Linked DNA regions of Desulfofalx alkaliphila DSM 12257. Each later gene encodes a partner of the first gene's protein in a complex. Links are inferred from orthologs where the notes say so. Each region holds a gene or a part of one and is shown in the gene's direction. Other genes may lie near its edges.

Region 1 (3,012 bases):
GCACTGTCAAGACTGAAAACACCTGAAGAGGTGGCACGCCTAAGAGGAAAAACGGTTGAAGAACTGTTAGGTTAGGAGGGCGATTATGGCCAAGTTAAAAATCACTCTGGTGAGAAGCCCAATCGGCCAGAACGAAAAACAACGTATCACTGTAAAAACACTGGGTTTAAGAAAATTAAACAGCTCAGTGATTCATGAAGACACCCCTCAGATTAGAGGAATGGTGAATAAGGTATTACACTTAGTTAAAGTAGAAAATGCGTAAAGGAGGTGCGCCGGTGAAACTGCACGAATTAAAACCTGCTCCTGGGGCAAGGAAAAAAGCAATCCGTAAGGGTAGAGGCATTGCCACAGGGAAGGGAAAGACTGCCGGGCGTGGGCATAAAGGTCAAAAGGCTCGTTCCGGAGGTGGAGTAAGGCCAGGTTTTGAAGGTGGTCAAATGCCTTTGCAGCGCCGCTTACCCAAACGCGGATTTACAAATATTTTTAGAAAAGAAATTATTGCCATTAACGTAGACCAACTAAACAAATTTGACAATGGAACAGTGGTAACACCAGAACTGCTTAAAGAAACCGGTGTGATTAAAAAAGTAGCAGACGGAGTGAAAATATTAGGTGACGGTAATTTAGAGAAAAACCTTACAGTTCGGGCAAATGCCTTTAGCAAGTCGGCAGCCGAAAAAATTGCCGCCGCCGGCGGAACTGCAGAGGTGATCTAGCTTGCTGGATAGCTTAAGAAACGCTTTTAAGGTTTCGGAACTGAAAAACAAGTTGCTGTTTACATTGGCGATGCTGTTAGTGTTCAGGGTGGCAGCACATATACCGGTGCCCGGGGTAGACCCCAGCCTATTTAAGGAACTGGCTCAAAGCAACATGCTGTTCGGTTTTTTTGATGTTATATCCGGAGGCGCCTTTGCAAATATTTCAGTGGTTGCCATGGGGATATTCCCCTATATTAACGCATCAATTATCATGCAACTGTTAACTGTTGTTATACCAAGGTTAGAGCAACTGGCCAAAGAAGGCGAAGAAGGACGTAAGAAAATAACCCAGTACACCAGGTACTTTACTGCGGTGCTTGCCTTTATTCAGGCCATTGGTCTGTCCATTTACCTAAAAGCAGCCTTGGCCAATCCGGGTCCCTTTGCCTACATTGCAGTGGCCATTACGCTAACTGCCGGTACCGTCTTCTTAATGTGGCTCGGTGAGCAAATTACTGAAAAGGGTATTGGCAACGGTATATCTTTGATAATATTTGCCGGTATTGTTTCAGGCATTCCCGGTGCAGTTATGTATCTAAGTGAGGCGCTGGTTGTGGGTACCATTAGTATTCTGAGTGTACTGGCGCTAATCGTAATAGGTTTGCTGGTAATAGCCGGAATAGTGGTTGTTCATCAAGGTCAGCGGAGAATACCGGTGCAATATGCGAAAAGGGTAGTTGGTCGTCGGGTTTACGGCGGGCAAACAACTCACCTGCCCTTGAGGGTTAACCAGGCCGGTGTAATTCCTGTGATTTTTGCGTCGTCACTGCTGATGTTCCCTGAGCAACTTGCCCAGTGGTTTGGTGGCGCTAAATTTGGGCAGTGGTATACTACCTACCTTGGTTTTGGTACCATTCCCAACACCGTAGTTTATGCCCTGCTGATTATGGGATTCACTTACTTCTATACCGCCATTATTATGAACCCCGTTGATATGGCAGATAACATTAAAAGGCATGGTGGATTTATTCCGGGCATGAGACCCGGACGCCCCACTGCAGAATACATTTCCAAAGTAATGAGCAGAATTACCTTGGCAGGGGCGGTATTCCTGGCCTTGATTGCCATAATGCCAAACTTTGTAATGGCGGCAACTAAGATACCGGGCATATGGTTTGGCGGTACCTCACTGTTAATTGTGGTAGGGGTTGCCCTTGATACCATGAAACAAATTGAATCACAACTATTAATGCGCAGTTATCAAGGATTCATTAAGTAGGATGATATAAATGATTACCTGCAAATCTGAAAAAGAACTAGGCTACATGCGTGATGCCGGTAAACTTGTGGCCCTAACCTTTAAAGAGCTGGAAAAGGCTGTGAAACCCGGGGTTACCACAAAAGACCTTGACACCATAGCGGAAGACTTTATTGTCAAAAACGGTGCAAACCCGGCTTTTAAGGGCTTATACGGGTTTCCGGCCACCATATGTGCTTCAGTAAACGAAGAAGTTGTTCATGGTATCCCTGGTTTAAGAAAATTGGATAGTGGAGATATTATTAGTATTGACCTTGGAGCAGAAATAAATGGCTATTTTGGAGACAGTGCCCGTACACTGCCGGTGGGTGATGTAAGTGATGAAGCACTGGAACTGATGCGGGTGACAGAGCAAGCACTGTATATAGGAATTGACTATGCTGTGGACGGGAATCGCCTATCGGACATATCCCATGCCATACAAAGCTATGCGGAAGGCCATGGATATTCAGTGGTTCGAGACTATGTGGGCCATGGAATAGGCAGTAAACTGCACGAAGAGCCTCAGGTACCTAACTACGGACGTCCCGGGCGTGGGCCTCGGCTTAAAGAAGGTATGACATTGGCCATAGAACCAATGGTTAATGTAGGCACATTTGAAGTGCAAACCCTTCCCAACAACTGGACAGTGGTCACCAAAGACAACAAATTGTCGGCCCACTTTGAGCACACTATTGCCATTACAGATGATGTACCTGAGATTTTAACCAGGCTGTAAAAACAGCGGGCCACGGACCGAAAGTTTGTGGGGGTGCGAGGTTGAAAGAAGAAGCGTTTGAAATGGGTCAATTAGTTTGCTCAACCGCAGGGCGGGATAAAGACACACTTTATTTAATCCTTAAGGTGGGAGACAATAATTGTTTATGGGTTGCTGACGGCACAAACCGGAGAGTTGAAAACCCTAAAAAGAAAAACATCAAACATTTAAAAATATTGCCCCATGTATCTGGACTGGTCAATGAAAAGATTAACGCAGGTGAACGGGTAAATAAC
Region 2 (5,783 bases), on another replicon or contig:
TGAAAAGTACAAGGGCAAGTTAGGAAAACGGGGGCGCAATGGCGGCGACAAGGTGGTAAAAGCGCCGGCCGGTGAACCCGCAGAGGACGGCCCCAAGGTGGTTAAGACCAAGCGCTTTGCCATCAAGCCTATGCCCGTTGATGAAGCTATTATGCAGATGAACCTTTTGGGCCACAGCTTCTTTGTTTTTTCTAACGCAGAAACCGAGCAGGTAAATGTGGTCTACCTGCGTAAGGATGGCAACTACGGCTTAATAGAGCCGGAATTCAAATAAAAGCTGCAGCTTGCAGTTATTTACTGTTAATGGTAAAATAGTTTTTGATATTCTGGAAGAGGAACCTATCATAGGTTCCTCTTTTATGCGAGGTGTACTTCTTTAAAATGCTAAAATTTTTGAAATCGCTGTTTGACGACAACGCCCGGGAGGTAAAAAAATTAGACCGGGTGGTTGAGGATGTAAACAGCTTTGAGCCCAAGATAGAAAAATTATCTGACCCTGAATTACAGGCCAAAACTGCGGAGTTTAAAAACCGCTTGGCCTCAGGGGAAACCCTGGATGATATTTTGCCCGAGGCCTTTGCGGTGGTGCGGGAGGCATCGAAACGGGTGCTGGGCATGCGCCATTACGATGTGCAAATTATGGGCGGTGTGGTGTTGCACCAGGGGCGCATTGCCGAGATGAAGACCGGGGAAGGTAAAACGCTGGTGGCAACCCTGCCGGTCTACTTGAACGCCCTTAGCGGTAAGGGTGTGCATGTGGTGACGGTAAACGATTACCTGGCCCGCCGGGACAGTGAGTGGATGGGGCAGATATACCGTTTCTTAGGCTTGTCTGTGGGCCTGGTGGTACACGGCTTGGACTGGGATACCCGGCGCAACTCTTACCTTTGTGATATAACTTACGGCACCAACAACGAGTTTGGCTTTGATTATTTAAGGGATAACATGGCGCTGCATCCCAAGCAATTGGTGCAGCGGGAACTAAATTATGCCATTGTGGACGAGGTGGACAGTATTTTAATTGACGAGGCCAGAACACCCTTAATTATTTCCGGCCAGTCTGACAAGCCCACCGACCTCTACTATCGGATGGCCCAGTTGGTGCCCAAGCTGAAAAGGGATGCAGATTTCAGCGTGGATGAAAAGGCCAATTCCGTCGTCCTCACCGAAGAGGGTGTGACCAAGGTGGAAAAAATGCTGGGCCTGGAAAACCTGTATGATGATGTGCATATGGAGTTAAACCACCATTTGAACCAGGCTCTAAAGGCCCACGCCTTAATGAAGAGGGACCGGGATTATGTGATAAGGGACGGCCAAGTGGTGATAGTGGATGAGTTCACCGGCCGTTTGATGTTTGGCCGCCGCTACAGCGACGGTTTACACCAGGCCATTGAGGCCAAGGAAGGTGTGAAAATTGAGCGTGAATCCCAAACCCTGGCCACCATCACCTTCCAAAACTATTTTAGAATGTACAAGAAGATTGCCGGCATGACCGGTACGGCGTTAACGGAGGAAGAGGAATTTCGCAAAATTTACGGCCTGGATGTGGTGGTTATCCCCACTAACAAGCCGATGATTAGAAAAGACCTGCCCGATGTGGTGTATAAAAGCCAAGAGTCCAAGTACCGGGCGGTGGTTGAGAAAATAGCGGAGCGGCACCAAACCGGGCAGCCGGTGCTGGTGGGCACCATATCCATTGAAGTATCTGAGCTGCTGTCGCAAATGCTGAAAAAACGGGGCATTAAGCACCAGGTGCTAAATGCTAAACACCATGACCAGGAAGCGGAAATTGTGGCCCAGGCAGGCCGATTGGGTGCGGTGACCATTGCCACCAACATGGCCGGCCGCGGTACCGACATTATTTTAGGCGGTAACCCGGAGTTTCTGGCCCAGGCAGAAATGCGTAAAAATGGTATAGATATTGAGTCGGGAGATTTAACGGTGGAGCCGGAGCACCGGGAAATGTATCGGCAGCTCATTAAGAAATATAAGGAACAAACCGACAAGGAACATCAAAAGGTTGTTGAATTGGGCGGCCTATATGTCATTGGCACCGAGCGCCACGACAGCCGCCGCATTGACAACCAGCTGCGCGGCCGTGCCGGACGCCAAGGGGACCCCGGCACCAGTCAGTTTTATGTATCCCTGGAAGATGACCTGCTAAGACTGTTCGGCTCTGACAACATTGCCGGTTTAATGGAGAAGTTAGGCCTAGAGGAAGACACCCCCATTGAACACAATATGGTGAGCAGGTCCATAGAAACTGCCCAAAAGCGGGTGGAAAGCCGTAACTTTAGCATCCGTAAACACGTGCTTCAGTTTGACGACGTGATGAACCAGCAGCGGGAGATAATGTATGATCAGCGGCGCCGGGTACTCACCGGGGAAAACATGAAGGAAAACGTGAAAGAAATGATTGCCCGCACGGTACAAAATTCGGTGGATACCTTCTGCCCCGAGGGGGTTTACCCCGAAGAGTGGGATAGGGAAGGACTGCTGAATCACGCCGACCAGTTATACCTGCCTAACCATGACATTAAGTTAAGCGATATAGATGACATGGAAATAGAGCGCCGGCAGCTGGTGGATATGTTGACCCAAAAGAGCTTGGAAGCCTATGAAAAGCGGGAAGAGGAACTGGGTGCCGAAACACTGCGGGAAATTGAGCGGATGGTATTGCTGCGCATGGTGGACGAAAAGTGGATGGATCACCTGGATGCCATGGATCAACTGCGGGAGGGCATTGGCCTAAGGGGCTACGGCCAGCGTGACCCCGTCACCGAGTATAAGTTTGAAGGCTATGAAATGTTCCAAAACATGGTTGACAGCATCCAAGAGGGCGTGGTGCGCTATATCTTTAGGGTGGATGTGGTTAAAAGGCCGGAGCCGGAACAGCAGCAGCGCAAAACGGTAGAAAACAAGTACCAGGAAGAAGCCCCCGCCCGACCGGTGCGCCGTGAGCCCAAGGTGGGCAGAAACGAACCCTGTCCCTGCGGCAGCGGTAAGAAATATAAGAAGTGCTGTGCCAACAAGGATTAATTTACTTTGAATTATTTGGAGGATCAAATGAATGTACCCTGAACTTAAACGTGATATTAATTCCTTACAAAATCGCATTGCGGATTTGAGGGTTTCCCTTTGACATCGATGGCAAGGCTGCCCAAGTAGAAAAACTGGAGCAGCAAATGATGGCCCCCGGTTTTTGGGACGACCAGGACAAGGCCCAAAAGGTAAGCCAAAAGCTGTCCCACTTAAAGGACCAATTATCTTCCTTTAAGCACTTGCAGCAGCAGGCCGATGACTTAATTGTGCTGCTGGAACTGGGTGAGGAAGAGGACGACGCCGAGGTGGTAAAGGAAGCCCGGCGGGAATACAGCCGGCTGTTAAAAGAGGTGGAAAAGACCGAGCTGGAGGTGCTGCTGTCCGGCGATTACGACCGGGGTGATGCCATTATTGCCCTGCACGCCGGGGCCGGGGGCACCGAAGCCCAAGACTGGGTTGAAATGCTGCTGCGCATGTATACCCGCTGGGCGGAAAATCACAACTACCGGGTGACCGTTTTAGACCTGCTGCCCGGAGACGAGGCCGGGGTGAAAAGCGCCACGGTGGAAATCAGCGGCCCCAATGCCTTTGGCTATTTGCGCTCGGAAAAGGGTGTGCACCGTTTGGTGCGCATTTCCCCCTTTGATACCGGCGGACGGAGACACACCTCCTTTGCCTCGGTGGATGTGATGCCCCAGGCCGATGATGATGTGGATATTGAAATTAAAGACGATGAAATAAAAATAGACACCTTCCGTGCCGGGGGTGCCGGCGGACAGCACGTCAATAAGACCGATTCTGCGGTGCGCATCACCCACCTGCCCACCGGCATTGTGGTTAGTTGTCAGAATGAGCGCTCACAGCTGACCAACCGCAATGCGGCCATGAAAATGCTAAGGGCGAAGCTGCTGGATTTGGAAATGCAAAGGCGGGAACAGCAGCTGGCTGAAATGAGAAACGACCACCAGGAAATAGCCTGGGGCAGCCAAATCCGTTCTTATGTATTTCACCCCTACAGCCTGGTAAAGGATCACCGTACCAATGTGGAAACGGGCAATGTGGAGCAGGTGATGAACGGTTATATTGATCCTTTTATCACCGCCTTTTTAAAGGAAAGGGCCAAAGGGGCCCAGGAAAAGTAGCAGTGGCGGGCCGGCGGGCCCGCCTTTTTTTCTTTGCACTGGATTAAGTCGAATTTTGTTTTAACTTAGAAGGATTTTGCAATTTGTGGGCAGAATCTGGGAAATATATAGCCTTAAGTGCAGCTGTACGAGGTGAAGGCTAATGCTTAGGGCTATCAGTGGTTACATAGGAGTGTTGACCGGGGTAATAATATTAACGCTGGGCTTAAATTTATTTCTGGTACCCAATAAAATTGCATCGGGCGGCGTAAGCGGCATTGCCATTATACTGCATCATTTAGTGAAGGCGCCGGTTGGTGTAGCCATGCTGGCAATGAACCTGCCCTTATTCATTTTTGGTGTCATTCGGCTGGGCAGGCACACCGGTTATCGCACCTTGTTTGGAACGGTGGCGCTGGCAGTGCTGGTTGACGCATCGGCCCCCTTTTTACCGGTGCCCACTGAAAATTTGCTCTTGGCCAGCATTTATGGCGGCCTCCTGGTGGGATTGGGAATAGGTCTGGTGTTTCGCAATAAAGGCACCACCGGGGGCACCGATTTGGCGGCGGCAATTTTGCGCTCCTATACCGGCCGTAATATTGGCCAGCTGGTTTTTATGTTGGATGCCCTGGTGGTGCTCAGTGCCGGCCTTGCATTCCGATCTTGGGAGCTGCCCTTGTACGCCCTGATCACGCTTTTTATTGTGGCCCGGGTGATAGACCTGGTGCAAGAGGGTTTTTCTTATGCCAAAGCATTTATAATTATCACCAATCAACCGCAGGCCATGGCCGATACCATTTTAAAAGAAATGGGCCGGGGTGCCACCGCCTGGCCGGCCAGGGGAATGTTCATGGGCAGTAACCGCCAGGTGCTCTTGTCGGTGGTACACCGCAGTGAGGTTTCTAAATTTAAAGAAATTGTTCATCGGGCCGATCACCGGGCCTTTATGATATTAGCGGATGTGCATGAAGTAATCGGTGAAGGATTTAGTAAAATGACGGTAAAATAATATTTGCCAAATACTAAAGGTAGATGGAGGTTAAAAAAATGACGGTGCAGTTAGAGGATAAGGCAAAGGCAATACGCCGGCATATTGTTACCATGCTGGGAGAAGCCGGTTCGGGCCACCCCGGGGGGTCGCTCTCGGCAGCGGACCTTGTTGCTGCGTTGTACTTTAAGGTGATGAGGGTGGACCCGGAAGATCCGCAAAACCCCGACCGGGACAGATTTGTGTTAAGTAAGGGGCACGGGGCTCCGGTGCTTTATGCCGCCCTGGCAGAGCGGGGTTTTTTTCCTGTGGAAGACCTAAAGACGCTGCGCAAGCTGGGCAGCAAGCTGCAGGGCCACCCGGATATGAGGAAGGTGCCCGGTGTGGATATGTCCACCGGCTCATTGGGCCAAGGCCTGTCTGTGGCCAACGGAATGGCCCTGGCCGGCAAATTGGATAAAAAGGATTTTCGGGTCTATGTGTTACTGGGTGACGGCGAAATACAGGAAGGCCAAATTTGGGAGGCGGCCATGGCCGCGGCCCACTATAAGTTGGACAACCTTACCGCCTTTTTGGATCACAATAAAATGCAAATTGACGGCAACATTGAAGAAGTAATGTCTCCGGAGCCG

Evidence for each region.
Region 2: the proteins of secY (region 1) and secA are in contact, whole or in part, in a crystal structure (PDB 3DIN), measured with the Thermotoga maritima proteins. The link is inferred for Desulfofalx alkaliphila DSM 12257 from one-to-one orthologs. Residues at the interface, in WP_004081795.1 of Thermotoga maritima: Glu108, Gly109, Glu110, Glu111, Ala236, Glu237, Arg238, Arg239, Ile240, Thr241, Ile242, Gln243, Tyr244, Ala245, Arg246, Arg247, Val248, Thr249, Gly250, Arg251, Arg252, Val253, Tyr254, Gly256, Ala257, Ser258, Thr259, Tyr260, Leu261, Pro262; in WP_004082002.1 of Thermotoga maritima: Glu261, Ala262, Arg263, Lys300, Ala301, Arg302, Thr303, Ile304, Ile305, Leu323, Tyr324, Asp325, Pro326, Val329, Ser330, Tyr333, Ile336, Lys340, Phe345, Val349, Glu363, Phe364, Tyr374, Ser375, Gly376, Gly377, Glu393, Ile395, Thr482, Ser483.

What each region holds. Positions count from the first base shown.
Region 1 is NZ_JONT01000027.1:11,924-14,935, reverse strand. The notes cover bases 1-2,850. They hold secY (preprotein translocase subunit SecY), read left to right. Parts: upstream 1-720; coding sequence 721-1,980; downstream 1,981-2,850. Other genes in these bases: BR02_RS0111340 (KOW domain-containing RNA-binding protein), read left to right, coding at 2,779-2,850; map (type I methionyl aminopeptidase), read left to right, coding at 1,991-2,737; rplO (50S ribosomal protein L15), read left to right, coding at 279-719; rpmD (50S ribosomal protein L30), read left to right, coding at 86-265; rpsE (30S ribosomal protein S5), read left to right, coding at 1-75. Outside these bases: more of BR02_RS0111340, read left to right, coding at 2,851-3,012. UniProt on the Escherichia coli protein: The central subunit of the protein translocation channel SecYEG. Consists of two halves formed by TMs 1-5 and 6-10.
Region 2 is NZ_JONT01000003.1:15,696-21,478, reverse strand. Bases 1-3,239 are described here. They hold secA (preprotein translocase subunit SecA), read left to right. Parts: upstream 1-381; coding sequence 382-3,039; downstream 3,040-3,239. Other genes in these bases: hpf (ribosome hibernation-promoting factor, HPF/YfiA family), read left to right, coding at 1-274. Outside these bases: BR02_RS0102965 (YitT family protein), read left to right, coding at 4,327-5,172; BR02_RS0102960 (transketolase), read left to right, coding at 5,196-5,783. UniProt on the Escherichia coli protein: Required for protein export, interacts with the SecYEG preprotein conducting channel.